3 regions of the Streptococcus sp. 2_1_36FAA genome follow, and region 2 is predicted to be linked to each of the others. Evidence: predicted binding sites of a transcription regulator. Region 2 holds the regulator's gene; each other region holds the start of a gene.
What was found. Region 2 encodes Rex, which represses fermentation and respiration genes when NADH is low (regulators of the CRP and FNR family bind a similar motif). Its sites were predicted from a motif close to TTGTGAANTANTTCACAA; they were not measured.

Region 1 (10,521 bases), on a different contig from region 2:
CCAAAGTTCAGGAAAAATTTCTAACTTTTTAAAGCCCTGAGCCTGATAAAAAGCGTTAGTTCTGTCATAGGTAGGATAATAACCTGGTGCTACCGTTTTTACTTGCAGATAGGATGCTTTTTGACGAGCAGATTTTTCTAAAACTTCTAGAAGTTGACTACCAATTCCCGCTCTATGATAGAATTTCTTAACAGCTAAGCAGTCAATCTCTGCACAATCTTCACTAGAATAAGATAAGCTTACAAAGCCAGCCAATTTACTCTCCTGATAAGCAACCCAAACTTGTAAATCCCTAGCTCCTTCAATGTAAGCTTGTGTACTTTCAGGTATTCCAAACCATTCTGGTAGATCCTTTAAAACTTCACTGACTGCTATCATCTTTTGTTTTTCTTCCTTCACTTCTTCAATCGCTACCATCTTTAAATCCTTTCATGTTTTAAGCTTTAGGACTAAACATATTTTCCATCTTACGAACCCGCACTTTCGTAGGCATCCAATCCCCTATCCCAGAGTTTGAGCGAAATGAAAAAGAAAACAAGGGAAATCAAAATCAAACCACCGATATTAAAGAGTCCATTCTTGTTCTGCAAGAAATAGCTGGCAGGATAGTAGGCTGTAAAGGCAAAAGGCACGATAAAGCTAATCAACCAACGAAGAAGTGAATTGTAAATAGAAATCGGGTACTTGGCAAAGTCATTAAACATATAGAAAATGTAAATCATAGCACCTGACTGCTTGGTCCAAAAAGCGATACTGGCAGTCGCGATTTTCAAGGAAGTATAAATCAAGGTCGCAAAAGGAATACAGACTAGAAAAATCAGGAATTTTGGAAGAGTCCAAGCAATACTAGATACCGTTGTCGCTAGCAAAATACCTCCGACCAAGAGCTCACCCAAGGCATCAATCTGAAAAGTCTCGACTAGGATGTGAAAGAGAGGATTGATAGGACGAGTCAGATACTTGTCAAACTCTCCCTTTCTCACCAATCGTTGCCCCAGTGCCCAGAGATTGTCAAAAAAGAGATGGTCCAGTCCCTTGGGAATCAAGGAAAATCCATAGATAAAGGCAATCTCTTGAAAAGTCCAGCCTTCTAGCGAGGGAATGTGTTGAAAGATGACATTGAGAAACAAAAGATTCAAGCCTTGGGTCAGGAAAACACCTAAAACACCAACCACAAAATCCACCTTGTATTCCATGATTTGCTTGATGTATTGTCTGATAAAAATCAGATGCATGCGTTGATATTTTTTCATACTAACCTCCCTGAATAGTGATAAATGACTGGACTCGTTTCCAAATCAGCTGAGACAAGCCCACCATCACTAAGAGCCAGAAAAACTGTAGCAAAAGCGCCTGAAGAATCTGACTAGCATCGTATTTCCCAACAATGATCATGACTGGAGTGTAGATCAAAGATGAGAAAGGCAAGAAGGAAAGAATATCTGAAACCACCTTTGGAAAGAAAGCCAAGGGAATCAGACTCCCCGACATAAAGGCCACTATAGAAGTCTTGAGTAGATTAGAACCCCATAGATTTTTAAATACAAAGGCTGAAAATCCAAAGCAGATATTAAAGAAAAAGTTAATCAGGTAGGCCAGCGTCAAGCTAAAAAGATAAAGGACCGTTAATCCTAGCACTTCTACAATGCCTTGCCCAGAAAGGATTTTTACCAATACAATGACACATAGAAATGGAACTCCAACAGAAATAAAAATCAACCACTTGGAACCAAGTTCGGTGAAGAGATAGGAGGCCGCAAAATGCACCGGTCGCAGCAAGCGTATGATAATGGAGCCATCCTTGACCTCCTCTCCAATCATAAAAGAAGAATCCGACTTGGTCAAAAGATTGGTCACAAAACTCATGATGATGTAGAGGGTGATATCTGCCATGCTAAATCCCTGAATCAAGGACTCTTGCGAGGAATCAAAGACTGCCTTCCAGAGATAAAAGGCCACAAAAGCTCCCATGACATCGCCAATTCGATAGAGAAGAAAGTTGACTCGATAGGTAATCAGCTCCTGAATCCCTGCATTAATGAAGGGTTTATAACGCCTCCACAATTTGACCATCTTAGAGCTCCTTTCGGTAGAAGCGACGGATAATATCCTCAATATCTGTATCCACCATCTTCAAATCACGGACTTCAAAATCAGACAGGGTTTGCTTGATAATATCAGCCGATTGGTAGTGGGAACTATCAAACTCAATATTGAGGCTATTTCCTTGTTTTTCAATAGTCATATCAGGCAAGCCTTCATAGTGAGAGACGAGATGACTTTGCCCTGGTAGCAGTTCAAAGGAAAGAGTCTTCATCTTGCCAAAGCTTTCCTTGAGCTGGCTAACCGTTCCATCAAAAATCTCCTGTCCCTTATCAATCATAAAAATCCGATCACAAAGTTGCTCAATATCACTCAAATCATGAGTGGTCAAGAGAATGGTAGTCTCTTCCTCCTGATTGATCTGGGTAATAGCCCGACGAATGTTGTCCTTGACGGAAACATCCAAACCAATGGTGGGCTCATCTAAAAAGAAAACCTTGGGATTGTGGAGCAAGGAAGCCGCAATATCCGCCCGCATCCGTTGACCAAGTGAAAGAGTCCGCACAGGGTCTTTGATAAAGTCCTTCAAATCCAAGACTTCATTCAAAAAGTCCATGCGCTTATGAAAGAGAGTGTCAGGCACATCGTAAATCTCCTTCAAGACCGTGTAAGTCTCTTGAAGAGCCAAATCCCACCACAGCTGGGTGCGTTGTCCAAAAACCACCCCAATATCCTTGACATAGTCTTGGCGATTGTCCTGCGGAATCTTGCCGTTAATCCGACAAAAACCAGATGTCGGTTTCAAAATCCCTGTCAGCATCTTAATAGTTGTCGACTTCCCAGCACCATTTGCCCCGATAAAACCTAAAATTTGACCTTTTGGCACCTCAAAGGTCAAATCCTTGACTGCTTCAAAAGTCTGCTTTTCAGGATGAATAAAGGAGCGCAAAGCCCCCTTTAACCCTGGTTCCTTGACCGTCTTCACAAAGTTTTTCTGAAGATGCTCTACTTCTATCATTGCCTTATCTATCTCCCCTATCGTAAGGAATAGAAAATCGTATTTTCAAACACAAGTATTCTAAACCCTTACTTTCTACACCTTCTACATTTTATTATCACAGAAGGCTCTATACCAACCTATTATAGTCCAAGAAAAAATAGAATGCAAGCGTTTGCCTATAGAGCATGAAATTGAAAATTTCTCTCTTAAAATAATACTTTTAATCCAAACTTCTGGTTTAATAGTTTCCTTAAAACACCAAAAAACCTACCCTTACGGGCAGGTTTCTGTTTTGTAATGTTCAGCTAGATTAAGCTTTACCTTCTGAACCAAATACGTCAATACGTTCTTCAACAGCTGCTGTAATAGCTTCGAAACCTGGTTTCAAGAATTTACGTGGGTCGAAGAGTTTCTTCTTGTCGTATTCTGCTTCGTTTGCATCGTATTCACGTACAAATTGACGAGTTGCGTTTGCAAATGCGATTTGGCATTCAGTGTTTACGTTGACTTTCGCAACACCAAGTTTGATCGCTGCTTGGATTTGATCGTCAGGAATACCTGAACCACCGTGCAATACAATTGGGAAGCCAGGAAGAGCTTCTGTCAATTTCTTCAAGTGGTCAAGGTCAAGACCTTCCCAGTTTGCTGGGTAAGGGCCGTGGATGTTACCAATACCTGCTGCCAAGAAGTCAATACCAGTTGCAACCATTGCTTTAGCATCTTCGATTGGAGCCAATTCACCTTTACCGATGATTCCATCTTCTTCACCACCAATAGTACCAACTTCAGCTTCTACTGAGATACCTTTAGCATGTGCTTTTTCAACAACTTCTTTAGCTAATTTAAGGTTTTCTTCTACTGGAAGGTGTGAACCGTCAAACATGATAGAAGTGTAACCTACTTCGATACACTCAAGTGCATCTTCGTAGTGACCGTGGTCAAGGTGGATAGCTACTGGTACAGTGATACCCATTGACTCAACAAGGTTTTCGATAAGGGCTTTACATACTTTGTAACCACCCATGTATTTTGCAGCACCCATTGAAGTTTGGATCAAAACTGGAGCTTTTTTAGCTTCTGCTGCACGCAAAATAGCTTGAGTCCATTCAAGGTTGTTTGTGTTAAATCCACCAACTGCGTAACCATTGTCACGAGCTGCTTGGACAAATTTTTCTGCTGAAACGATTGCCATTCTTATCAGGCCTCCTCTTATTTTTTGTGGTTAAACCACTTACATTGTTTATTTTATCACTTTTTCACTAAAATTGCTAGTTTTTCCTGAAATTTTAAAGAATTACAGGGAGACACTTAGCTTTTTTAAGTGCTTCTGCTACAAAAAGAAAAAGCTGACCGAAGCCAGCTTACTTGATGCGGAGAGAGGGACTTGAACCCTCACGACCTAAAGCGGTCACAGGATCCTTAGTCCTGCGCGTCTGCCAATTCCGCCATCCCCGCGATTGAGTACCTTACTAGTATAACAGGACAGGTAAGGCTTGTCAAGAAAATTTTTTAGTTTATTTCAAAAAATCAACCTTCTACTCAATCAACAAGGATAGGAAATCTAAACGAAAATGAAGCTAAGACAGGAACACAGAAAACTTAGGGCTGCTGAGTCGCAACAAAGACAGCCACCGTTTGGTCGGGATCGTATTTTTCAAAGTCGAAAGTGTAGCCTCGATGAAGCTCGCCTGTTTCTTCTGCCTGCCAAATCCTCTGCCAAGCATGAAGAATCGCTTGCGGATCCTCCTTATCAGCCTCAAATACTTGATAGGTCTGCTCGGATGTATCAAAATCATAGACGTCCCCATCTGTCAAACGACAGATAGAGAGATTGTAGTCTCCTTTGTAATCACTGGCATAGTCATGATAGACGGCATAGACTGGTTCCCCTTGGGCAAAAGCTTCTTTCACAGTTCCCTCTTGTTCCTGCCAGAGAGTTTGGATTTTTTCTATACAATGCTCATCTTGAAAATTATTAGTACGAATACTAGCTAAAATGTTTAGAAACATCTTCTTCCCTCCTTTTGCTTTCATTATAACATTTCTCTAGAAAAGTCGCTTAGGTCAGACAAAGCTAGTCTATCTTTCCGAGCTCTTTTCTACCGCTGCAGTAACAAAAGCCGTATAAAGGCCTTCAGGTCGGTTCGGACGGCTAGAAAGCTCTGGGTGGTATTGACATGCCACGAAAAATTTATTTTCTGGGATTTCTACTATTTCGACCAAGCGATTGTCTGGTGAAACTCCTGAAAATACAAATCCAGCCGCCTCAAACTGCTCGCGAAAATCATTGTTAAACTCATAGCGATGACGGTGACGGCGCTGCACAACTTCTTGATGATCGTAAGCTGCTGCCGCCTTAGAACCATGTTTAAGCTTAGAAGGATAGAGCCCCAACCTCAGCGTTCCACCCAAGTCTTCGACATCAATCTGATCACGCATAAGATCAATGATTGGATACGGCGTGTCTGGATTGAGCTCCGCTGAGTTGGCATCTGCCAGCTCAAGGACGTGACGGGCGAATTCAACACAGGTCAGCTGCATACCCAAGCAAATCCCCAACATAGGCACATCTTGCTCACGCGCATAGCGGATTGCCTGAATCTTACCCTCAGTTCCTCTCTGACCAAAGCCGCCCGGAATGATAATCCCATCCGCCTTTCCAAGAAGTTCTGCCGCATTTTCAGCAGTTACCTGATTCGCATCAATCCAGTCAATCTTAACCTCTGCATCGTTGGCATAGCCAGCATGCTTGAGCGCTTCGACAACTGAAATATAGGCATCTGGCAACTCAACATACTTACCTACAAGAGCAATATGGACCTGCTTTTTCAAGTTCATCACTTTTTCTACCATAGCTGACCACTCTGTCATATCCGCTACCGGTACATCCAGTTTCAGATGGTCACAGACGATTTGGTCCATCTTTTGCGCCTGCAAATTAAGAGGAATTTGGTAGAGATGCTCTACATCCAGCGACTCAATGACCGCCTCAGGCGCTACATCACAGAATTGAGCCAGTTTGTTTTTGATATTTTGTCCAACTGGTTGTTCTGTCCGAATGACCAGCATATTTGGCTGAATTCCCAGACCTCGCAACTCTTTGACAGAATGCTGAGTCGGCTTGGTCTTCATTTCGCCTGCTGCCTTGAGATATGGAAGAAGGGTCGTATGGATATACATGACATTGTCTGCTCCGACATCCGCCTTCATCTGGCGTAAAGCTTCTAAAAAAGGAAGAGACTCGATGTCCCCTACTGTGCCACCAACCTCTGTGATAATCACATCCGAGTCCGTCGTCCGTGCCGCCCGCTTGATCTTGTCCTTGAGAGCATCCGTAATATGCGGAATGACTTGGACCGTCGCCCCCAGATACTCGCCTTTACGCTCCTTGCGCAGGACTTCGCTATAGATTTTACCAGTGGTGACATTGGAGTATTTATTGAGATTGATGTCAATAAAACGCTCATAATGCCCTAGATCCAGATCTGTCTCAGCTCCGTCATCTGTGACAAACACTTCCCCATGCTGATAAGGGCTCATGGTACCCGGATCAATATTGATATAAGGGTCAAATTTCTGAATCGTAACCTTGAGACCGCGATTCTTTAAAAGCCGACCCAGACTAGCTGCTACAATCCCTTTCCCGATAGAAGAAACTACACCGCCGGTGACAAAAATATATTTAGTTGACATACATGCTCCTTTTCATAAAACAATTCGTTCCAGCAACCTCAAGGTTACTGAATTCTTATCTAGAGGAGGATTTTCCATAATCTGTCTGAAAAAGAAAAATAGCTCCCTGGAAACAGGAAGCTCTGACCTCTAAAAGAGGTGCCCGAACAGTATGATATCGCAAACCTGAAAAATTGTCAAATGTTTTCAGTCAGTTTTCATCTCTTTTTTATCGACATAAGGACATGTAGTTTAAGTTCTACATAGGGTATAGACTCCGCTAAATAGGACTAGATCGTTCTGATTTTTTAAAAACAATTTCGTAGCATTGATTAACGAGATCGTGAGTGGCACCCACAGCTACTTCTTGTTCCTGCCAGAGAGCAATGATTGTCTCGAAAATTTTTTGTTCAAATACTACTTAGTTTTTCAAAAATATGAACGCTCCCCGCTTAGCTTAATTTATGGATGGCTAACAATCATTTCTAGATCGTGACCTTCTAACTTCCAGCTAGCCACATCGCTCGGTAGGATAAAATGGTCTCCCATATGAATTGGATAGACTTGACCATCTACTGTTAACTGACCTTGTCCATTTAATACGCTGTTGAGCGTATAGTCAGCTGTTTTAGTGAAATCAGCCTGGCCAGTCAGTTCCCACTTGTAGACAGCAAAGAAATCATTAGCAACCAGTAAAGTTGAAGACAGATTATCCACTTGTAAATTGACTGGACGGCTATTTGCGGGTTCTCCAATATTTAAAACATCGATAGATTTTTCTAGGTGCAATTCACGGAGATTTCCTGCATCATCCTTGCGGTCAAAGTCGTACACACGGTAAGTTGTATCACTAGACTGTTGAGTTTCTAAAATCAAGATACCCGAACCAATAGCATGCATGGTTCCACTTGGTACATAGAAGAAGTCACCTGCTTTAACCTTTACCTTCGTCAAGAGCTGATCCCAGTTCTTGGATTCGATTTGTTCGCGAAGTTCTTCTTTACTCTTGGCACTGTGACCATAGATAATCTCTGCACCTTCATCTGCAGCAATAATATACCAACATTCAGTTTTCCCTAGCTCACCCTCGTGCTTCAAGCCGTATGCATCATCTGGATGGACCTGGACACTAAGCCAGTCATTGGCATCCAAAATCTTGGTCAAGAGAGGAAAGACCGGCTCAGAACGGTCCCCGAAAAGTTCCCTATGTTCAGCATAAAGCGTATCTAACTTTTGACCAGCAAAACGGCCATTTTTCACAGTGGATACACCATTTGGATGGGCTGAAATTGCCCAATATTCACCGACTTTATCACTAGGAATCTCATAGCCAAACTCATCTCTCAGCTTGGTTCCACCCCAAATTTTTTCGTGCATGACTGATTGTAGAAATAATGGTTCTGACATGTCTTACCCCCAAAATGTACTTTTTCTTTATTATATCAAAAAATGGATAAGCTAAAATAATCTCCCTTCACCTTTCTATATCAAAAATTACAGTAAATTTAGTAATTACTCTTATTTCTAGGACAAATTCAAAAAGCACTGCAATTGCAGTGCTTTCTTCTTTATTCTTGATCTTCTTCAACAAACTGACTGTTGTAAAGATCGGCGTAGAAACCTCCCTGCTCCATGAGCTGGTCATGGTTTCCTTGCTCGATAATATTCCCATCACGCATGACTAGGATCAAATCAGCATTGCGAATAGTAGACAGGCGGTGAGCAATGACAAAGGACGTCCTGCCTTCCATCAGCTTGTCCATCGCTTTTTGAATCAATTCTTCCGTCCGTGTATCGACAGATGAAGTCGCCTCATCTAAGATAAGGAGTGGCGCATCTTTGAGCAGAGCTCTCGCAATAGTTAGGAGCTGCTTTTGACCAACAGAAAGACTGACTGTGTCATCCAGAACTGTATCATAGCCGTCTGGTAAGGTCATGATAAAGTGGTGGACACCAACCGCTTTTGCAGCTTCAACAACTGCTTGATCAGTAATATCTTTCTGATTGTAGATCAAGTTTTCTTTAATGGTCCCTTCAAAAAGCCATGTGTCCTGTAACACCATAGAGAAAGCATCGTGAACTTCAGAGCGTTTCATTTCTTTGGTATCAACGCCATCAATGGTGATGCGACCACGGTCAATATCATAAAACTTCATGAGTAGGTTAACAATCGTTGTCTTACCCGCACCTGTCGGGCCAACAATCGCTACTTTTTGACCAGCATTAGCTTGAGCTGAAAAATCATGAATAATAGTCTTATCTGGATTATAACCAAAGAAGACATCTTCAAAATGAACGTCTCCTTTGACTTCTGTCAAAGCTTTCGGTTTATGAGAATCATCTTCCATATCTGCTTCTGCTAGAAACTCAAAGACACGTCCCATAGCTGCACTAGCAGATTGGAGTGTTGTGATTCCCTGGGCGATTTGAGAAAGAGGTTGTGAAAAAATTCGTACGTAGACCATGAAAGCCACAATCGTACCCATGCTAATGGAGCCATTAATAGCCATTGTGGCACCTACAATCACAACCATCACATAGCCAAAATTACCAACAAAGTTCATCAGTGGAAACATAATTCCTGAAATAAATTGTGACTTCCACATACTAGCATACAGATTTTGATTGAGGACATTGAATGCCAAACGTGTCTTTTCTGCACCATTGTAACTAGTAATAACATTGTGCCCGGAGTACATTTCTTCGACATAACCATTAATAGCTGCTAGATTACTTTGCTGTTCTTGGAAATATCTCTGAGATTTCGCCATCAGAACTGCTGAGAAAACAAAACCCAATAAGACCGAACCAATCGTCACAAATGAAAGTACAACATTCGTATAAAACATCATAAAGAGCACAGCAATTAAAAGCAAGACTGAAGAAATCAGGGTGCCCAAACTCTGTGTCAACGATTGTCCAACTGTATCTACATCATTTGTCACACGTGATAGGGTATCCCCTTGGGAATGACTATCAAAGTAGCTTAAGGGCAGGCGGTTGATTTTCTCTGCAATCGCAGTTCTCAAACGTTTTGAAAAGTGCTGAATCATATCCGAAATAGCGTAACCCTGCGCATAATTGATAAGAGAACCCACAACATAAAGGAAAGCTAGGAAGAAACCTATATTTGAGATAGCTCCCAAGTCCATCTCACCTACTAGACCTTCTGTAATTAAGTTTGTGATTTCACGCAACTTATAGGGACCAAACACTGTAATAATACTAGAAATGATAGCACCGGCTACTGCAATGACAAAAGGAAGCTGGAAGCCTTTAATATAGGGCTTCATCTGGGTAAATAAAGATGTTTTTTTATTTTCCATTTTCTAGTTCCTCCTTTGATAATTGAGAATAAGCAATTTCTTGGTACACTTCATTCGTAGCCAACAACTCTTTATGGGTACCTTGTCCAACGACTTTACCATTGTCTAGAACTAGGATTTGATCGGCATCCATAATAGTAGAAATTCGTTGGGCGACAATCAGTTTTGTCATATGTTGGGTCTGTTCTGCCAATTCTTTTCGTAAAATACGATCTGTCTTATAGTCCAAAGCAGAGAAAGAATCATCAAATATCAAAATTTCCGGCTTACGGGCCAATGCACGCGCAATAGCCAGGCGTTGGCGTTGACCGCCAGAGTAGTTCGTGCCTCCTTGGGCTACTTCAGATTCAAGTCCTGCCTCTTTTTCTTCTACAAATAATTTGGCTTGTGCTAGTTCAAGGGCTTCCCACATTTTCTCTTCATCTAGTGGAGTTTCCATGCTTTCTCCAAAGTCCAAATTTGAAGCAATTGTCCCTGAGA
Region 2 (10,521 bases):
TGCAAAAGCTGCTGGAATACCGCTTGGGAAACTTTCATCACGTCAGTTCTCTGATGGAGAAATCCAAGTCAACATCGAAGAAAGCGTACGTGGCTTTGATGTTTTCATCATTCAATCTACAAGTTTTCCAGTAAACAACCATTTGATGGAACTGCTCATCATGGTAGATGCTTGTAATCGTGCCAGTGCTAACTCAGTTAATGTTGTAATTCCTTACTTTGGTTACGCTCGTCAAGACCGTACAGCGGCGCCTAGGGAGCCAATCACAGCAAAACTAGTAGCAAATATGTTAGTAAAAGCAGGTGTGAATCGAGTACTGACTCTTGATCTACACGCTGTTCAAGTGCAGGGATTCTTCGACATTCCTGTTGACAATCTTTACACTGTTCCTCTTTTTGCAAAACACTATTGCGATAAAGGCTTAACAGGTGATGATGTTGTCGTTGTAAGTCCAAAGAACTCAGGTGTTAAGAGAGCTCGTAGTTTAGCAGAACATCTAGATGCTCCTATCGCTATTATAGACTATGCTCAAGACGATGCTCACCGCAATGAAGGGTATATTATTGGTGAGGTAGCTGGTAAGAAAGCGATCTTAATTGATGACATCTTGAATACTGGACGTACCTTTACTGAAGCTGCTAAAATTGTCGATCGAGAAGGAGCAACCGAAATCTATGCGGTTTCAAGCCACGGTATCTTCGTTGACGGTGCCGCTGAAAAATTAGATGCTGTTCCGATCAAAGAAATTTTAGTAACCGATTCTGTAGACACCAAAGAAAAAACTCCAAAAAACATCCAGTATATCACAGCAAGTGAGTTGATTGCTGATGCTATTGTCCGCATCCAAGAGAGAAAACCAGTCAGTCCTCTCTTTGCATATAATAAAAAATAAGGACTGAAGATGATTTATTTTGACAATGCAGCCACGACCCCTCTTTCGTCTGTAGCTATCCAAAAGATGACCGACTTAATGGTACAGGTCTATGGAAATCCATCTAGCACTCATCAACATGGACGAGAGGCTAGCAAGATTCTTAGACAGGCCAGGCAGACTATTGCTCAGGTATTGCGAACTAATGCCAAAAATATTCTGTTCACTTCTGGTGCTACCGAAAGCAATAATACCATACTAAAAGGCTATGCTCTCAAGCATCAAGATCTAGGAAAACACATTATTACGACAGCAATTGAGCATCATTCTGTTTTAGAACCCTTACACCATTTAGCCGAAAAATACGGATTTGAGATTTCTTTTATCCAACCAGTCGACGGAAAGATACGAGTAAAAGATATAAAGGATGCACTTCGTCCTGACACAATTCTTGTTTCTACCATGTTTGCTAATAATGAGACCGGTTATCTACTACCTATTAAGGAAATTGGAGAAGTTTTAAAAGCTCATCCAGCAAAATTTCATGTAGATGCGGTTCAAGCTATGGGGAAGATTCCTATCTATCCAGAAGAATTAGGAATTGATTTTTTAAGTGCTTCAGCTCATAAATTTCACGGGCCGAAGGGAACTGGCTTCTTATATGCTAAAGATTTCCACTTTGATAATCTACTTCACGGTGGAAGCCAGGAAGATAAAAAAAGAGCTGGTACAGAAAACATCATTTCCATTGCCGGAATGGCCACAGCACTGGAAAATAACATTGAACATATAACCGAAAACTCCAGTCACATTCAAGAGCTTCGACACGAACTTTTGAAAGGACTCGGCACTATCGACTATTATCTCAATGAACAGGAGCCTCATTTACCTCATGTGCTTAACATGGGATTTCCCGGCCAAGTAAACGATATTCTGCTGATGAAGTTAGATATGGAAGGTATTTCTGTCTCCACAGGATCAGCATGTACTGCTGGAGCGATTGAGCCAAGCCTCGTTTTGTCGGCTTTTTATGGTGAGACATCCCCCCGATTAAAAGAATCCTTCAGAATCAGTTTTTCTGATCAAAATACTGTTCAAGAAGTACAAATTTTAACAAAAAAATTAAAAGAAATTTTAGGAGAAACACATGGCCTTTGAAAAGTCAGTAGCATTAAAAGATTGTTTATACAGTTATGAAGTAAATCCAAATGTTAAAAAATTTACATTAAAGGATAATACCTTTGCCGAAACAAAAGTAGGAAACTTTGAGCTAACTCGCCTCTTAGAAGAAATTCCAAATAGTGGTCAAGGATTTTTGTTGAAGATTATTTTCAATAAAGACCTGTCAGGCTTTAAAATTAATATCACAGATAAATCTGGTCTTCGCTTAGTTAATATTTTTAAATCAGAAGATCAAAAGATTATTCAGCAGAAATTCTACTTTTTGATGGATAGTTTAGTTGAGAGAGAGATTTTTATAAAGACAGAACAATAATCCAACATTCATTCAAGAATAGCAGAGAATATACATGATTGAACTTAAATACTTAGATTCTTATAAGGCCGAACGAATCGTTCGTTATCTTGATTTTGATGAATTCATGCTAGCTTTTTCAGGCTGTGTCACTATTCCGGATAACTTAAAGGTCCTCTCTTTGACTTATAACGGTAAGGAACTTCCCTACGAAGGAAAAATAGGCAATCTCTATCGAACCATGTCACAGTTTGATTTGTCAGCATACGAAAATAAAAAAGAAAACTAAGGATTTTAGTTTTCTTTTTTATTTTTACTTTCTTGGATTATTTTAAAATAGTTGATTTTTTCACAAACTTTCTATAAAATAGAAATGAAAGGACGTGATTTTGTGAAAACTGAAAAAAATTCAAGTATTCCTCGTGCAACTGCCAAGCGTTTATCCCTCTACTACCGTATTTTTAAACGTTTTAATGCAGAAAAAATAGAAAAAGCCAGTTCCAAACAAATTGCTGAAGCAATTGGTATTGACTCTGCTACTGTTCGAAGAGATTTTTCTTATTTTGGTGAACTTGGACGCAGAGGTTTTGGCTACGATGTTAAAAAATTAATGAATTTTTTTGCTGATCTACTTAATGATAACTCAATCACCAATGTCATGCTTGTAGGCGTTGGTAATATGGGGCACGCTCTTCTCCACTACCGCTTCCACGAAAGAAATAAGATGAAAATTGTCATGGCTTTTGACGTTGATAGCCATAAAGAAGTTGGAACAAAAACTCCTGACGGCATTCCAATTTATGGAATTTCTCAAATCAAAGAGAAAATCAAGGACGCTGACATCAAGACAGCAATTTTAACTGTTCCAAGTGTAAAAGCCCAGGAAGTAGCCAATATTCTTGTAGAGGCTGGAATAAAAGGGATCATGAGTTTTTCACCTGTACATCTTCACCTGCCAAAAGAAATTGTGGTTCAGTACGTCGATTTGACAAGCGAACTGCAAACTCTTCTCTACTTTATGAAAAAAGAGCATGATTAAGCACTATAGCTAACCGTCCTTAAATGAGGTCTGTTTCCTCTCGATAACTATAATAGCTATCCCCTCCCACAATTAAATGATCCAATAAAACGAAGCCCATCATTTCGCAGGCTTCTTTTATTTTCTCAGTCACCTGATCATCATCCCTACTTGGCCTAGTCGCGCCTGAAGGATGATTATGGACCAAGATAATTGATGTCGCCATATGCTTAATCGCATAATGAAGAATCTCCCTAGGTTCTGCTAAACTCCGAGTCAGACTTCCAATGAAAATTGTCTGTTGATGAATAATCTGATTTTGTGTGTTCAAATAAAGTGCAACCAAATGCTCCTGTTTTTTATGACTTAATTCCTGTTGCATTTTCTTAGCAAGTTTTTGACTACTCAGTATACGTTCTCCTTCAAAATTCTCCGCTTTTGAAATACGACTACCCAACTCAATCATGGCCTGTAGCTCAATCGCCTTTACTTGCCCTATACCAGATATCCCCTGTAGTTCAGATAGAGTCATGTGACGCAGTTCAGTCAGACTTGATACTGATGCTAAAATTCTACTAGCTATTTGGAATACATTCTCTTTTTTATTTCCTGTACGAATGAGAATAGACAGCAATTCCTGATTGCTTAACTGCTCTGCTCCTAGTCTTACTAATCGTTCCCGTGGTAATAATGATTCCTCTTGAAATGATATACTGTACATAAAAACCTCCTTACAATCTATTTATTCGCAAAAGAAAAAAGGAAAGCATTAAACTTATGCTTCCTTCTTTTTTATTATAAGATTTATAGTTGCATTTGATTGTATGATTTATTGAAGTAGTTCAAAATCTTCTTCGGTGTTTCTTTGTATGGAGTTTCACTTTCTAAAACACCCTTAACAATTGTACGAGAAGTTGCCGCAGCATCTTCACAGGTTACCAAAGTAACCTCTGCTGTACCATCAGCTGCATCATCAACCACATCTACCCTTTCAGGTTCCACGTTTTCAACACTAGTTATTGAATAAGTATAAACTTTATCTTTATCTGTCAGATAAATCTTCATACCAGCTTTTGCTCGATCAAGAGGGGAGAAGAGCATTTCATTGGCTCCCGTAATCCCGAAAACATGGTGGCTAGCTAAAGCATAGTTTCCTTTTCCCATTTGCTGAGTTTCTTTCATAGTACCAGCGCCATAATAAAGACCTGCATTCTCCAGTCCATTAAAAATTGGTAAATTAAGGGATAGTTCAGGAATCGCAATCCCACCGATAACAGGAAGTTGTTGCGCTTTCCATTGAGCATTTAAAACTGCTTCAGTCGATAGAGGCTCAACCTTTTCAAAATTGAAACTACCTTTACTTGCTTTATTCTTCTCAATTTCTTTCTTAGATACTTTAGAAACCTGGTACTTGTTTGTATGCCAAACCATAATCATATTTCTAATTGAAGAATTAAAGATTAGGGCAAGTGCAACTAACAGTAAGATAACCGAAAGAATATTTAATATAATATTACGTCTACTACGTTTCTTCTTGGCTCTTCGTGATCCTCTAGCCATATTTTACTCCTTCTCGTCTTGCAACTCTTCTTTATCATCTGCTTCTACAGTTGTAAAGGTAACAATCTGAGCATTCTGATCAAGACGCATAACCTTAACACCCATTGTAGAGCGACCAGTTTGTGAAATATTTGCAACACTTGTCCGAATAATCACACCAGTATTGGTTATGATCATCAGATCTTCTTGACCATTGACTGTCATTAAACCAGCTAAAGGACCATTTTTCTCTGTAATATTAGCTGTTTTAATCCCTTTACCACCACGGCCTTTTGTCGGATATTCACTAGCAAGAGTTCGCTTACCATAACCCTTCTCAGTAATAACAAGAACTTCATCGTTGTCAGACACAACACCTGCTCCAACAACCTGGTCACCGTCTCTTAGGTTAACACCACGTACACCAGTTGCAATACGACTCATGTTACGAACAGCTGTCTCATTGAAGCGAACAGAATAACCAAATTTTGTTCCGATAATAACATCAGCAGCTCCATCAGTTAGGAAAACATTAATCAGCTCGTCTTCATCCTTCAAATTCAAAGCCTTGAGTCCATTCTGACGAATATTAGCAAAATCAGCCACACTAGTACGCTTGACTACCCCAAGCCGAGTTGTAAAGAAGAGATAAGAGTCCTGGCTATGATCTTGTTCAACGTTGATAATAGTTTGAATTGTTTCTCCTTCATCCAATTTCAGGAGATTCACAATTGGTAAACCTTTTGCAGTCCGGCCATATTCAGGTATCTCATATCCTTTCAGACGATAAACTCGTCCCTTATTAGTGAAGAAGAGTAGACGATCATGAGTACTAGTCGAAACAAGTTCCTTGACGAAATCATCATCCTTGACGCCTGTCCCTTGAACACCACGACCTCCACGTTTCTGAGCTGTAAACTCATCTTGGTTTAAACGTTTGATATATCCTTTATTTGACAAGGTGATCAAAACATCCGCTTCTTCAATCAGATCTTCATCTTCTAGAGAGAGAACTTCTCCTACCATAAGCTCTGTTCGACGTTCATCAGCAAATTTCCGCTTAACTTCATCCAATTCTTCTCTAATAATTGTAAGAACTCTTTCAGGTTTAGCTAAGATATCTGCCAAATCAGCTATTAGAGCAATCAATTCATCATATTCTGACTGAATTTTATCGTGTTCCAAACCAGTCAAACGACGCAAGCGCATATCGAGAATAGCCTGACTTTGACGTTCAGACAATTCAAACTTAGCCATTAATTCAGCCTGTGCTTCAGCATCCGTCTCGCTGTTGCGAATAATGCGAATAACTTCATCGATGTGGTCAAGAGCAATTAGCAAACCTGCTAAAATATGAGCGCGAGCCTCGGCCTTATCTTTATCAAAGGCTGTTCGACGAGTCACAACTTCTTTTTGGTGCTCAATATAAGCTAAAAGGATCTCACGGAGAGAGAGTATTTTAGGAACACCACCCTGAATCGCTAACATATTAAAGCTGAAATTGGTCTGCATTTGTGTCAATTTAAAGAGATTATTTAGAATGACATGAGCAGACGCATCCCTACGAACCTCAATGACAAAACGGACACCCTCACGATTAGACTCGTCACGGACAGCTGTAATACCATCGATGCGTTTTTCTTGTACTAAGCGAACAATGTGTTCATGAACCTTAGTCTTATTAACCATATAAGGAAACTCAGTTACGACAATCCGCTCGCGACCATTTTTCATTTCTTCGATTTCAGTCCGAGAACGTAAAACGATCGATCCTTTCCCCGTTTCATAAGCACGGTGAATACCTGATTTGCCCATAACTAGAGCGCCAGTTGGAAAATCAGGCCCAGGCAAAACTTCCATAATATCACGGGTTGTTGCTTCAGGATTATCCATGACTAGCTTAACTGCATCAATAGACTCCGCTAAATTATGAGGCGGAATATTAGTCGCCATTCCAACAGCAATACCAGTTGCGCCATTGACCAAAAGATTTGGAAAACGTGCAGGAAGGACTATTGGTTCTCGCTCATTAGCGTCATAGTTATCGATAAAGTCAACAGTATTCTTGTTGATATCACGAAGCATCTCAAGAGCAATTTTGCTCATACGTGCCTCTGTATAACGCTGAGCAGCAGCTCCATCTCCGTCCATGGAACCAAAATTTCCATGGCCATCAACAAGCATGTAGCGATAGCTCCACCATTGCGCCATCCGAACCATAGCTTCATAAATAGAAGAGTCACCATGCGGATGGTATTTACCCATAACATCACCTGTAATACGGGCTGATTTTTTATGTGGTTTATCAGGAGTAACTCCCAGCTCATTCATTCCATAAAGAATCCGACGATGAACCGGTTTTAATCCATCACGAACATCTGGAAGTGCACGAGAAACGATAACACTCATAGCATAGTCAATGAAACTTGTCTTCATTTCACTCGTTAGATTGACATTTACTAAATTCTTATCTTGCATTAAAAAAATGCCTCTTTTCACTTTATATAACTGTACTATTATATCATATTTTAAACATTTTTTCAGAAAATAGCCTTGATCCTAAAAACGTTTACATCTTTTAAAGTTGACCATCTGCCGTGACAAAGCATGTTAAAAGTGATAGAATAGACTTGTTTGGGACAAACCCGTAAAAAATAAAAGGAGATTTTAGAGATGACTCTTGAAAAACAACATAAAAAAGTAATCCTTATCGGTGATGGTGCCGTAGGTTCTTCATACGCATTTGCGCTTGTTAACCAAGGAATTGCACAAGAACTTGGTATTATTGAAATTCCACAATTATTTGAAAAAGCTGTTGGTGACGCAGAGGACCTTAGTCATGCGCTCGCATTTACTTCACCTAAGAAAATTTATGCAGCAAAATACGAAGACTGTGCGGATGCTGACCTTGTTGTTATCACAGCTGGTGCTCCCCAAAAACCAGGCGAAACTCGTCTTGATCTTGTTGGTAAAAACCTTGCTATCAACAAATCTATTGTAGAGCAAGTTGTTGCTTCTGGTTTCGATGGTATCTTCCTCGTAGCTGCTAACCCAGTTGATGTCTTGACTTATTCTACTTGGAAGTTCTCTGGCTTCCCTAAAGAACGTGTCATTGGTTCTGGTACATCACTTGACTCAGCTCGTTTCCGTCAAGCTTTGGCAGCTAAAATCGGTGTTGATGCTCGTTCAGTCCATGCCTACATCATGGGTGAACATGGTGACTCAGAGTTCGCTGTTTGGTCACACGCTAACGTAGCTGGTGTAAAACTAGAACAATGGTTACAAGCTAACCGTGACTTGAACGAAGCAGATCTTGTAGACCTCTTCATTTCAGTCCGTGACGCCGCTTACTCAATCATCAATAAAAAAGGTGCTACATACTACGGTATTGCAGTTGCCCTTGCTCGTATTACTAAAGCTATCCTTGATGATGAAAATGCCGTTCTACCACTTTCTGTCTTCCAAGAAGGCCAATATGGAGTTGAAAACGTCTTTATCGGTCAACCGGCAATCGTTGGTGCTCACGGTATCGTACGTCCAGTAAATATCCCATTGAACGATGCTGAAACTCAAAAAATGCAAGCTTCTGCTAAAGAGTTACAAGCAATCATTGATGAAGCATGGAAAAATCCAGAATTCCAAGCAGCTTCTAAAAACTAAGAAAAAAACATCTCCTTGTTAAAAGGGGATGTTTTTTTTGCTTTATACAGATTTGTCAGCAAAAATATCTATCAAATAAGGTACGATGAGCTCGCTCTCTAGGTCTTTCAAAGAAGAAATCCAGACAAAGTCTGTGTGCTCTTCTGGATCTAATATAATATCACACTCTTCCAAAATTCTACCCGCATAAACTAAGCGTGTGAAAACAGTATCTTTGCTAGCATCAAACTGACTATCTTCATGGATAATCTTATCAATCCGAAGGTTTTGATTAACCTCCTCCATAGCCTCACGTAGAGCGGCCTCTCTAGGCAGTTCATTCTCTTCTACACTTCCGCCTGGAATATCCCAATAAGATGTATAGACATTAGGGAGGCCTCGCTTTATTTTCGAGCGTTTGATAAGCAAATACTTCCTGTCTTTCTCGATCAAGCTATGGGCAATTAATTTTACTGTCATTGCATGTTCCTCCAAGAAAGAAAAAAGACTCCGAAGAGTCCAATTTTAAGTCATCCACCCTGAGAGAATCGAACTCCCATCTCAAGAACCGGAATCTTACGTGATATCCATTACACTAAGGGTGGCAACTCATTTATTATAACTAATTTTCACTAAAAATACAAGTCAAAAAAGAAAAAGAAGTTGAGAAAACTCAACTTCTAAATTATCTTATAATTCGATATCACCAAACAAGTCAGCCATTGAGAATCCAGTTTGAGTTTCTGGAAGTTCAAAGTCACGTTTTTCTTGACGTTTAGGACGACGTGGACGTGATTGGCGTTTTTCTTCTTTTTCTTGTCCTTCTTCTTGCGCAGGGCGTTCTTCAAGAGCTTTAATAGAAAGTGATACACGCTCATTAGCTGGGTTAACTTCAAGAACTTTAACAGTTACTTCTTGGCCAACTGACAAGACATCTTTTGGATTTTCAACACGTTTGTGAGAAATTTGTGAGATGTGAACCAAACCATCAATACCTGGCAATACTTCAACAAAAGCACCAAAGTCTGTCAAGCGTTTAACAGTACCTTCAATTACATCACCAGCAGCAAGTTTTTGTTCAACACCATCCCATGGTCCAGGTGTTGTAGCTTTAAGTGAAAGTGATACACGACCTTCTTCTTCGTTTAAGTCAAGGACTTTCACTTCAATTTCTTCACCAACTGTTACAACAGATTTAGGTGATACGTTACGCTCATGTGATAACTCAGTTAAGTGAACCAAACCATCAACACCACCAAGATCAATGAAAGCACCAAAGCTAGTGATACGAGCAACTTTACCAGTTACAACATCACCAACATTCAATTTTCCAAATACTTCAGCACGAGCTGCTGCAGCTTCAGCTTCAACAACTTCACGACGTGAAAGGATGAAGCGATTTTCTTTTGGATCAACTTCTTTAATCTTAGCATCAAATTCTTGACCTACAAAGCGTTCAGTATTACGTACAAAACGAGTGTCAAGCATTGAAGCTGGAATGAAACCACGAAGTCCTTCAAACTCAACAGAAAGTCCACCTTTAACTGCACGAGTTCCTTTAACAGTAACAACTTCTTCTTCACGACCAACCAATTTGTCCCATGCTTTGCGAGCTTCTAAACGTTTTTTAGATACTAGGTAAGTAACTGTATCTGTATCTTTACCCACTACTTGACGAAGAACGAGCAATTCAAGTGTTTCGCCTGTTTTTACAAGGTCGTTAATGTCAGCATCGCGATCATTAGTCAACTCACGAAGAGTTAACACTCCTTCAACACCAGTTCCAGAAATTGCAACATTAGCTTGGTTTGCATCAACTGTCAATACTTCAGCTGTAACAACATCACCTGGCTCGACTTGGCTAACACTGTTTAGCAAATCTTCAAATTCATTCATCTAAAAAATCCTCCAACAATCAAGTTTTCACTTGACATCCATTTTATTTTCCTAAGCGCCCGCAACGACATATTGATTTATCTT
Region 3 (10,521 bases), on a different contig from region 2:
CATGGGCGGTTCCAGCGAAAACTCTTACTTTAAGACGACTAAGAATGCTTGGGACAGCAGTAAGGTTCCTGGTGGATCATCTGGTGGTTCAGCGACAGCTGTTGCCTCTGGTCAGGTCCGTCTGTCACTAGGTTCGGATACGGGTGGTTCTATTCGCCAGCCTGCTTCCTTTAACGGTGTAGTCGGTCTCAAGCCAACTTACGGACGGGTTTCTCGTTTTGGTCTCATTGCTTTTGGTTCTTCTTTAGACCAGATTGGGCCTTTCTCTCAAACGGTTAAGGAAAATGCACAGCTTCTGAATGTTATTTCTGGTAATGATCCTAAGGATTCGACATCATCACAAGAGGCAGTGCCAGACTTTACCAGCAAGATTGGCCAAGACATCAAGGGAATGAAGATTGCCCTGCCTAAGGAATACATGGGTGAGGGAATTGACAGCAAGGTTAAGGAAACGATTTTAGCAGCTGCGAAGCACTTGGAAATCTTGGGAGCTATCGTTGAAGAAGTTAGCTTGCCTCATAGCAAGTACGGTGTGGCTGTTTACTATATCATTGCTTCCTCTGAAGCCAGCTCTAACCTGCAACGTTTTGACGGTATTCGCTATGGCTACCGCGCAGAAGGCATTGAAAATCTAGAAGATGTCTATGTCAAATCTCGTAGCGAAGGCTTTGGTGAAGAAGTGAAACGTCGGATCATGCTGGGTACTTTCAGCTTGTCATCTGGTTACTATGATGCTTACTTCAAGAAAGCTGGTCAGGTTCGGACCTTGATTATGCAAGATTTTGCTAAGGTTTTTGAAAAATATGATTTGATCTTAGGTCCAACTGCACCAACAGTAGCATATGACTTGGGCAGTCAAAACCAAGATCCAGTGGCTATGTATCTGGCTGACCTTTTGACCATTCCAGTCAATCTGGCTGGCCTACCTGGCATTTCAATTCCAGCTGGTTTTGCAGACGGTCTTCCTGTCGGCTTGCAGCTGATTGGGAACCACTTCGATGAAGCGACCATCTATCAGGCAGCCGCAGCATTTGAAGCGACGACTGACTACCACAAACAGCAGCCAGTTATCTTTGGAGGTGAAAAATAATGAACTTTGAAACAGTTATCGGACTGGAAGTCCATGTTGAATTGAAGACCAATTCAAAAATTTTCTCACCAGCTCCAGCTCACTTCGGTGAAGATCCCAATGCCAACACCAATATCATTGACTGGTCCTTCCCAGGTGTCCTGCCTGTTATGAATAAGGGTGTCATTGACTATGGTATCAAGGCTGCTCTGGCCTTGAACATGGATATTCACCAGAAGATGCACTTTGACCGCAAAAATTACTTCTATCCGGACAATCCAAAAGCCTATCAAATTTCTCAGTTTGATGAGCCGATTGGCTACAATGGCTGGATTGAGATTGAGCTAGAAGATGGCACGACCAAGAAAATCCGTATCGAGCGGGCTCACTTGGAAGAAGATGCTGGAAAGAATACCCACGGTAGCGATGGCTACTCTTATGTGGACCTCAACCGTCAAGGAGTGCCACTGATTGAGATTGTATCTGAAGCGGATATGCGCAGTCCAGAAGAAGCTTATGCCTATCTGACTGCCCTCAAGGAAATCATCCAGTACACGGGCATTTCTGATGTTAAGATGGAAGAGGGCTCCATGCGTGTCGACGCCAATATTTCCATCCGTCCTTATGGTCAGGAAGAGTTTGGTACCAAGACTGAGCTGAAAAACCTCAACTCCTTCAACTTTGTTCGTAAGGGTCTAGCATTTGAGGAAAAACGCCAGGCTGAAATCCTACGCAGCGGTGGCCAAATCCGTCAGGAAACCCGTCGTTATGACGAAGCAACTGGCGAAACTCTGCTCATGCGGGTTAAGGAAGGTTCAGCGGACTACCGTTACTTCCCAGAGCCTGATCTGCCTATCTTTGAGATTGAGGATGCTTGGATTGAGCAAGTGCGTAGCAGTCTGCCAGCCTTTCCAAAAGAACGCCGGGCTAAGTATGTGGGCGATTATGGTCTGTCTGACTACGATGCCAAGCAGTTAACAGCGACGAAAGCAGTTTCAGATTTCTTTGAAGCAGCTGTTGCGGCAGGCGGTGACGCCAAGGCTGTTTCTAACTGGCTCCAAGGAGATGTGGCTCAATACCTCAATGCCGAAGGCAAGACCATCTCTGAGATTGAGCTGACGCCTGAGAACCTGACTGAAATGATTGCTCTGATTTCAGACGGAACGATTTCCTCTAAGATTGCTAAGAAGGTCTTTGTCCATCTAGCTAAAAATGGTGGCTCTGCCAAGGAATATGTGCAAAAAGCTGGTCTGATTCAAATCTCAGACCCTGCCCAGCTTCTGCCAATCATCCAAGAAGTATTTGCCAACAACGAAAAAGCTATCAATGACTATAAGGGTGGCAATAAGAATGCGGCCAAGTCCTTGATCGGCCAGCTCATGAAGGCCACTAAGGGCCAAGCTAACCCGCAAGTAGCACAAAAACTGCTCAATGAAGAGTTGGAAAAACTATAGAAATAAGTAGAAAACCAGTCGTGAGGCTGGTTTTTTGCTTTTTCTTGAAATATCCGATATGATAGAATAGATAAAAATTAAAGGAGTTAGTTATGTCGGAAATTACAATTACGCGTGATACGGGTATTGTTGGTGTTGCTCAAAAAGTAGCGGTATATCTTAATGGTGAACTTGTACATAAACTTTCAAATAATGAAAGCAAAACTCTGTCATTTGAGGGAGACAGTATTGAGCTACAGGTTGGACAAAGTTTTATGAAGTCTCATAAAATTCAAGTAAAAAATGGCCAAAAGGTACTTGTTAAAGCTTCTGGAATTCGTGTTATGCTAGGAATTCTTGGGACTATCTTAGGCTTACCTTATTTACTTCTTGAAATAGAGGGTTAATATTCCCAAATTGCAACAGGAGCGGAATTTAAGATTTTCTAAACTATAGAAAAATCAGTCAGAAGTGACTGATTTTTTCTCTTCTATCCTATAATAAACAAAGTGATATAATTTGAAGTAACAAATGTTTTTAATTAAATCTTTTTTCTGAGATTCTGCTAATCTTTTGACAAGGTTTGTGAAAGGGTTTACAATAAAACTAACGAATTATAAAGCGAGGTATGTTTATGGCAAAAATGAAAGCTGCTCGTTGGTATGGCGCTAAAGATGTTCGCATTGAAGAGGTGGACGTACCAGAAGTCAAACCGCATCAGGTTAAGATTGCGGTCAAGTTCACAGGAATCTGTGGTACTGACTTGCATGAATACTTGGACGGACCAATTTTTATTCCGACTGAAACAGAGCATGTCTACTCTGGACAGAAAGCGCCTGTAACCTTGGGACATGAGTTTGCTGGGGAAATTGTTGAGGTTGGAAGTGACGTAACACGGGTCAAAGTTGGCGATCGGGTAACAGTTGAACCTATTTTAGCTAAGCATAATCTTGTCGGTGATTATAATTTGGACCCTAATCTAAACTTTGTCGGTTTGGCGGCTGATGGTGGTTTTGCCAAATATTGTGTTTTGGATGGAGACATTGTTCACAAAGTTCCAGATAGTCTTAGCTATGAGCAGGCAGCCTTGACAGAACCTGCTGCTGTGGCAGTTTACGCGGTCCGTCAGTCAGCTCTTAAGACGGGCGATACTGCGGTGGTCTTCGGTTTGGGACCAATTGGACTCTTGATTGTAGAGGCTTTGCGGGCGGCCGGTGCCTCTAAGATTTATGGTGTCGAGTTATCTCCAGAGCGCCAAGCAAAAGCAGAGGAGCTTGGGGCCATCATTGTGCGACCAGAAGAAGGTGAAGATGTGGTAGCTGCTATCCAGCGTTTAACGGGTGGTGGAGCAGATGTGTCTTATGAAGTAACCGGAGTACCAGTTGTTCTGGGGCAAGCTTTGGCTGCTGTTCACAAGGCTGGAGAATGTATGGTGGTTTCTATTTGGGAGCGAGAAGCCAGCATTAATCCAAATGAATTTGCCATTCAAGAAAAATCGCTTAAGGGTATTATCGCCTATCGGCATATATTCCCTAAGGTGCTGGAGCTGATGGAGCAAGGCTACTTCTCTGCGGATAAGCTTGTGACCAAGAAGATTAAGCTGGAGGATATTGTGCAAGAAGGCTTTATCGAGCTGACTCAGGATAAGGCTCAGATTAAAATTTTGGTGTCCCCTGAATAAATTTTTGCTTAACTATGGTATGAAAATCAGTCAAAATTGGCTGATTTTTCTTTATGGTTTATGCTATAATAAACAAAGTAATAGGAGAGAGATTTAGGATGTCTAAGACAGTAAGAGGGACCATTTATACACTAGTGGCTGGGACAGCTTGGGGGCTGTCTGGAACGAGTGGCCAATATTTGATGGTGCACGGATTTTCTGCTCTGAGTTTGGCCAACTTTCGCTTATTAGTGGCGGGTCTTGCTCTGATAGGGATGGCTTATTTTGCTGATCCCAAGTCATTTGGTCAGATCTGGAAGGATAAGCAATCACTCGTGATGATCTTTGTTTTTGCTTTGTTTGGTCTTTTTCTTAATCAATACGCCTATTTGGAGGCTATTCATGAAACAAATGCAGGAACAGCAACAGTGCTACAATATTTATGTCCTGTGGGGCTTTTAGCCTATACTTGCATCAAGGATAAGGTCTCCCCAACTGTATCAGAAATCGCTTCGATGATTTTAGCGATTGGTGGTACTTTCTTGATTGCAACTCATGGTCAGCTTAATCAGTTATCTATGACGCCAAAGGGCTTACTTCTAGGTTTATTCTCTGCCTTTACATACTCGCTCTATATCCTTTTGCCTATTGATGTGATAAAAAAATGGGGTAGTATGTTGGTGATTGGAATTGGTATGACAGTAGCTGGCCTTCTTTTACTCCTTTTCAGTGGCTTAAGTCAACATCAATGGAAGTTTACTCCTGATATTGTCATGGCCTTGTTCGGTATTATCCTTGTTGGAACCATCTTTGCCTATACCGTCTTTTTGAAAGGAACAACCTTGGTAGGACCAGTTAAATCAAGTTTGCTAGCTTCGATTGAGCCGATTTCAGCAGTTTTCTTTGCTTTTTTAATCATGCAGGAACAATTTTACGCTCTAGATTTTCTAGGAATGGCTATGATTCTAGTCGCGGTTATGTTGATTTCTTTAAAAGACTTGCTCATCCAAAGAAAAAAAGGACTTTTATAAATCTATCTCAAAAGACCGAGACATTTGTCTCGGTCTTTTGTATGCTTCTTCTTATTTGGGCGCCATTTGCCAGAAGAGATCAATAATATAAGTCAAGCCATAAGTGTAAACAACTAGTGTGAAGGGTTTGCACAGAATGATAATAATCATATAGCGTTTGAAAGTCATCTTGGTCAGAGCAGCCAGCATACAAAGAAAATCTGCGGGGCTGATTGGCCAAATCATCATAAAGATGAAAAAACGATCAAAACGATTGCCTTCATCAAGCCAGCCAATGTATTTGTCGTAAGTTCGCTTGCTGACAACGGATTGAACAAAGGCCGGGCCATAGATTCGAACCAGGTAGAAGATGATGGCGCAACCAATGACGATACCGATGTAGTTATAGATCGTTCCTACGATGTGTCCATAGATAAAGACACCAGCGACTGAGGTTAAAGCTCCAGGAATAATTGGGACCACAGTTTGCAGAATTTGTAAAAAGATAAAGAGTGGGGGTCCCCATATGCCTGCTTGTTGGATGAAAGCAGAGAGTGTTTCTTTTGATTGTAAAACTCCGGCTTGATAAGCCCAGATACAAAAGGCGATAGTCCCAACAGCCCCAATAATAGAAGACCAATTAATAACTTTTTGTAAAAAAGGGGACACAGCCTGTAATTGTCGATTTCTCTCTGACATACTTTCCTCCAATAAAATAAACTAATTCTACTATAGCATGTTTTACGTTTTTTGTAAGCTTTGGGCTGTGAGGGTCCAAAATTCTAAAAGATGATAAAATTATATAAGCAATTGACAATAATCTATAATTGTGTAAAAATTGGAATGATTGCATATATCTAGGTTGAAATTTCAGTGTGTCAGGAGGTTCTCCAGTGGAAGAATATCTAAATCTATATCGTCAAAAATTGTGGGAGATTGCATATGAGAATCTCATAAGAACATTTTTCTATCCAACTACAATCTTGTTGTTCGTATTATTTTTAATTTTTTGGTGCATCTTTTTTAGAAAAAAATGGATTATTCTATTCATATCAAGTTATTTCTTTTTGTTTCTCTTTGCTATAGCTGCAGAATATGTGAATAGCTATGATAAAATTATGAATTCAGATTCATTATACAATAGTTATTTTGTAGGTTTATTAAAGCGTGAAACAGTTTTACCAATGCTTAAGAAGGTAGATGAGATTCCCCTAGCTAGTGTTGATGGAAAATTGGAGAGAAAAAATATTATACTATTTGCTTTATCTAATCCGATGTATTATGGTGGTCTTTTTAATGATACGGCAGATTTCTTTACAGGTGGTCATATAGTAGGGAAATTATTTCTAGTTGCTTTAGTAGGATATGAAGAGAAAGATGGTCAATGGCAATCTGTCGATATTCGTATCGCCCCAGGTGAGGAAGAAAAGGATTTTCAGAAGTTTTCTAAGGTGCTTCACATCACAAGAGATGGAAAAGAAGGAGAAACGACTATTATCCTTGAACTTCAAAAGTTTTATGAATTGAAGTTACGGAAAGAAAAAAATTGAGATTTGTTTGGACTATGAGCATAATCTTTGTTCCATTTTAAAATAAAGCTTCCTGTTTGGGGAGCTGTTTTCATTTGCTTGGAAAATAGAAAAGTGAACATCACCTAGCCACTCTAGAAGAAAGAGGACCATGAGTGCCAAAAAGCCCATTTTATGCTATAATAATGAGAATACGAATTTTTGGAGAGAGATGTGGCGATTGAAGATTATATGCCGGACTTTGCGGTTGAGGCAGTTTACGATTTGACAGTAGAGAGTTTGAAAAAACAGGGGATCAAAGCGGTTTTGGTGGATTTGGATAACACCCTGATTGCTTGGAATAATCCTGACGGAACCCCAGAGATGAAGAAGTGGCTCCATGATTTGCGGGACGCGGGTATTCGAATTATCGTAGTGTCCAATAATAACCAAAAACGGGTAAAGCGGGCTGTTGAAAAGTTTGAAATTGACTATATCTACTGGGCGATGAAACCCTTCACTTGGGGAATCGACCGAGCACTCAAGCTTTTCCATTTTGAAAAAAATGAAGTGGTCATGGTGGGCGATCAGCTCATGACGGATATTCGAGCAGCGCATCGGGCCGGGATTCGCTCGATTTTGGTCAAACCGCTGGTTGAGCACGACTCTATTAAGACTCAGATCAATCGGGCGCGTGAACGCCGTGTGCTCAAGAAAATCAATGAAAAATACGGCCCAATTCAATACAAAAAAGGAATTTAAGCATGGAAGAACTTCTCTGTATCGGCTGCGGAGCCACTATTCAGACAGAAGATAAGGGCAAGCTAGGCTACACGCCTCAGTCAGCTCTAGAAAAAGGCTTGGAGACAGGCGAACTCTATTGTCAACGCTGTTTCCGCCTGCGCCATTATAATGAAATCAGCGACGTCCAGCTGACGGATGATGACTTTCTACGGCTTCTTCATGAGGTTGGAGATAGTGATGCCTTGGTCGTCAATGTTGTCGATATTTTTGACTTCAATGGCTCGGTCATCCCTGGCCTGCCTCGCTTTGTTGCTGGAAACGATGTTCTCTTGGTCGGGAATAAAAAGGACATTCTGCCTAAGTCGGTCAAGGATAGCAAGGTGACCCAATGGCTGACGGAGAGGGCTCACGAAGAAGGTCTGCGTCCAGTCGATGTGGTCCTGACCTCTGCTCAGAACAAGCAGGCGATTAAGGACTTGATTGACAAGATTGAGCACTGTCGTAAAGGGCGTGATGTTTATGTGGTCGGCGTTACCAATGTCGGCAAATCCACTTTGATTAACGCCATTATTCAGGAAATCACAGGCGACAAGGATATTATTACGACTTCGCGCTTCCCGGGGACAACTCTAGATAAAATCGAGATTCCTTTGGCAGATGGCAGTCATATCTATGATACGCCGGGTATTATCCATCGTCACCAGATGGCTCACTATCTTTCTGCTAAGAATCTCAAATACGTCAGTCCCAAAAAGGAAATCAAACCCAAAACCTACCAGCTCAATCCAGAGCAAACCCTCTTTTTAGGTGGTTTGGGTCGCTTTGACTTTGTGGCGGGAGACAAGCAAGGCTTCACAGCTTATTTTGATAATGAGCTTAAGCTCCACCGTACCAAATTGCAAGGTGCTAGCGAATTTTATGACAAGCATGTTGGTAGTCTCTTGGTGCCGCCAGTTGGTAAGGAAAAGGAAGAGTTTCCAGCCTTGGTCAAGCATGAATTTACCATCAAGGACAAGACAGATATCGTATTCTCAGGTTTGGGCTGGATTCGCGTCAGTGGTCCTGCTCGAGTAGCTGGTTGGGCGCCAGAGGGTGTGGCGGTTGTCACAAGGAAAGCGATTATATAATACTCAAGAAACAAAGGGGAATAAATCTCCTTAAAATAAGGAAGGAAAAGGCCATGAACAGTGGGAAGACAAGCAAGTCCTAACTGATTCAAGCCTTATAGAAGAACATGACACTAACATCAAAACAACGCGCCTTTCTCAACAGTCAGGCACATAGTCTCAAACCTATCATTCAGATTGGGAAAAATGGACTCAACGACCAAATCAAAACTAGCGTCCGTCAAGCACTGGATGCTCGAGAACTGATTAAGATCACACTTTTGCAGAATACAGATGAGAATATCCACGAGGTCGCTGAGATTCTGGAAGAGGAAATCGGAGTGGATACGGTGCAGAAGATTGGCCGGATCTTGATTCTCTACAAGCAGTCCAGCAAAAAGGAAAATCGCAAACTCTCTGTCAAAGTAAAACAAATTTAAGGAAAAATTTCTGTGGAGATGTCAGCCTATGGCTATTGAATTACTGACCCCCTTTACCAAGGTGGAATTAGAACCAGAAGTTAAAGATAAAAAACGCAAACAGATTGGCATTTTAGGTGGGAATTTCAACCCTGTCCACAATGCTCATTTGGTCGTGGCGGATCAGGTCCGACAACAGTTAGGCTTGGATCAGGTCCTGCTCATGCCAGAGTACGAGCCACCCCATGTGGATAAGAAAGAGACCATTGATGAAAAGCATCGGCTGAAAATGCTGGAGCTGGCTATTGAGGGCATTGAAGGCTTAGGGATTGAAACTATTGAGCTGGAGCGCAAGGGAATTTCTTACACCTATGACACCATGAAGCTCTTGACAGAGCAGCACCCAGATACAGACTATTACTTTATCATCGGTGCGGATATGGTGGACTACCTGCCCAAGTGGTACCGGATTGATGAGCTGGTTGAACTGGTTCAGTTTGTTGGTGTCCAGCGACCGCGCTACAAGGCGGGGACTTCTTACCCCGTTATCTGGGTGGATGTGCCCCTTATGGATATTTCCTCCAGTATGGTGCGGGATTTCCTGTCTCAGGGACGGACTCCTAATTTCCTACTGCCTCAGCCAGTCTTAGACTATATCGAGAAAGAAGGGCTTTATCTATGACCTATGAAAGTTATATCAGTATGAGTCGTGAGGCCTTGCTGGCTAAGATGGAAACAGTCATGCCCGAGAAGCGCCTGTGGCATTGTCTAGGTGTGGAAAAGGCTGCCCGTGAATTAGCGGAGCGCTTTGGTCTTGACGTCGAAAAAGCAGGTCTGGCAGGTCTCCTACACGACTATGCTAAGAAGGTCTCGGACGAGGATTTTCTATCCTTGATTGACAAATACCGGCTGGATCCGGACTTGAAAAACTGGGGCAATAATGTCTGGCATGGCATGGTGGGTATTTACAAGATTCAGGAAGATTTAGGCATCAAAAATGCTGAGATACTGCGAGCCATCGAGATTCATACAGTGGGCAGTAGCACCATGTCTGAGCTGGACAAGGTGGTCTATGTCGCCGACTATATTGAACACAACCGGGACTTTCCAGGAGTGGACAAGGCCAGAGAGCTGGCTCAGCGGTCGCTCAATCAAGCCGTGGCATACGAAACAGCAAGGACTGTGGAGCACTTGGCTCACAAAGGCATGCCCATCTATCCGCAGACCTTGGAAACCTACAATGCCTTTGTAGAATATTTGAAGGAAATAGAAGAATGAAAACAGCTCTAATCATTATAGATGTGCAAAATATCTTAGTGGAGACAGGTTTTCAGTCTGATAAAATGATGGATAAAATTTCCTTTCTGCAGCATCAGGCTAGGAGTAAAGGTGTCGAAATTATCTATATTCAGCATATTGAAAATCCAGAAGATAGTGCATTGGAAGATTGGCAGTTGTCTTCTTTCTTGAATCGAAAGTCAGATGAAAAGGTCTTTCAGAAGAAGTATAATAGTATTTTTAAAGAGACAGGTTTGAAGGATTACTTGGAAAAAGAAGATATTGGTCGTCTAG

Region 1: HMPREF0847_RS06675 (class II fructose-bisphosphate aldolase) is a predicted target of Rex. The motif match lies at 4,280-4,297, and genes of this name have one in related genera.
Region 3: HMPREF0847_RS08685 (2,3-butanediol dehydrogenase) is a predicted target of Rex. The motif match lies at 3,086-3,103, and genes of this name have one in related genera.

The regions. Positions count from the first base shown of each region.
Region 1 is NZ_KI391975.1:274,395-284,915, reverse strand. It holds gene HMPREF0847_RS06695 (GNAT family N-acetyltransferase) at 1-417, opposite strand, end outside; gene HMPREF0847_RS06690 (ABC transporter permease) at 468-1,253, opposite strand; gene HMPREF0847_RS06685 (ABC transporter permease) at 1,255-2,073, opposite strand; gene HMPREF0847_RS06680 (ABC transporter ATP-binding protein) at 2,075-3,061, opposite strand; gene HMPREF0847_RS06675 (class II fructose-bisphosphate aldolase) at 3,354-4,235, opposite strand; tRNA gene HMPREF0847_RS06670 (tRNA-Leu) at 4,413-4,498, opposite strand; gene HMPREF0847_RS06665 (GyrI-like domain-containing protein) at 4,643-5,053, opposite strand; gene HMPREF0847_RS06660 (CTP synthase) at 5,123-6,736, opposite strand; gene manA (mannose-6-phosphate isomerase, class I) at 7,178-8,122, opposite strand; gene HMPREF0847_RS06650 (ABC transporter ATP-binding protein) at 8,284-10,041, opposite strand; gene HMPREF0847_RS06645 (ABC transporter ATP-binding protein) at 10,031-10,521, opposite strand, start outside.
Region 2 is NZ_KI391973.1:465,975-476,495, reverse strand. It holds gene HMPREF0847_RS02325 (ribose-phosphate diphosphokinase) at 1-892, shown strand, start outside; gene HMPREF0847_RS02320 (cysteine desulfurase family protein) at 902-2,029, shown strand; gene HMPREF0847_RS02315 (DUF1831 domain-containing protein) at 2,019-2,366, shown strand; gene HMPREF0847_RS02310 (DUF4649 family protein) at 2,401-2,634, shown strand; gene HMPREF0847_RS02305 (redox-sensing transcriptional repressor Rex) at 2,737-3,384, shown strand; gene radC (RadC family protein) at 3,404-4,084, opposite strand; gene HMPREF0847_RS02295 (class A sortase) at 4,168-4,923, opposite strand; gene gyrA (DNA gyrase subunit A) at 4,927-7,380, opposite strand; gene HMPREF0847_RS02285 (L-lactate dehydrogenase) at 7,576-8,562, shown strand; gene HMPREF0847_RS02280 (NUDIX hydrolase) at 8,605-9,021, opposite strand; tRNA gene HMPREF0847_RS02275 (tRNA-Arg) at 9,075-9,146, opposite strand; gene rpsA (30S ribosomal protein S1) at 9,232-10,437, opposite strand.
Region 3 is NZ_KI391976.1:156,949-167,469, reverse strand. It holds gene gatA (Asp-tRNA(Asn)/Glu-tRNA(Gln) amidotransferase subunit GatA) at 1-1,090, shown strand, start outside; gene gatB (Asp-tRNA(Asn)/Glu-tRNA(Gln) amidotransferase subunit GatB) at 1,090-2,523, shown strand; gene HMPREF0847_RS08690 (hypothetical protein) at 2,616-2,909, shown strand; gene HMPREF0847_RS08685 (2,3-butanediol dehydrogenase) at 3,137-4,183, shown strand; gene HMPREF0847_RS08680 (DMT family transporter) at 4,282-5,193, shown strand; gene HMPREF0847_RS08675 (TVP38/TMEM64 family protein) at 5,245-5,871, opposite strand; gene HMPREF0847_RS08670 (hypothetical protein) at 6,066-6,722, shown strand; gene HMPREF0847_RS08665 (YqeG family HAD IIIA-type phosphatase) at 6,915-7,442, shown strand; gene yqeH (ribosome biogenesis GTPase YqeH) at 7,445-8,551, shown strand; gene yhbY (ribosome assembly RNA-binding protein YhbY) at 8,659-8,970, shown strand; gene HMPREF0847_RS08650 (nicotinate-nucleotide adenylyltransferase) at 8,999-9,631, shown strand; gene yqeK (bis(5'-nucleosyl)-tetraphosphatase (symmetrical) YqeK) at 9,628-10,227, shown strand; gene HMPREF0847_RS08640 (cysteine hydrolase family protein) at 10,224-10,521, shown strand, end outside.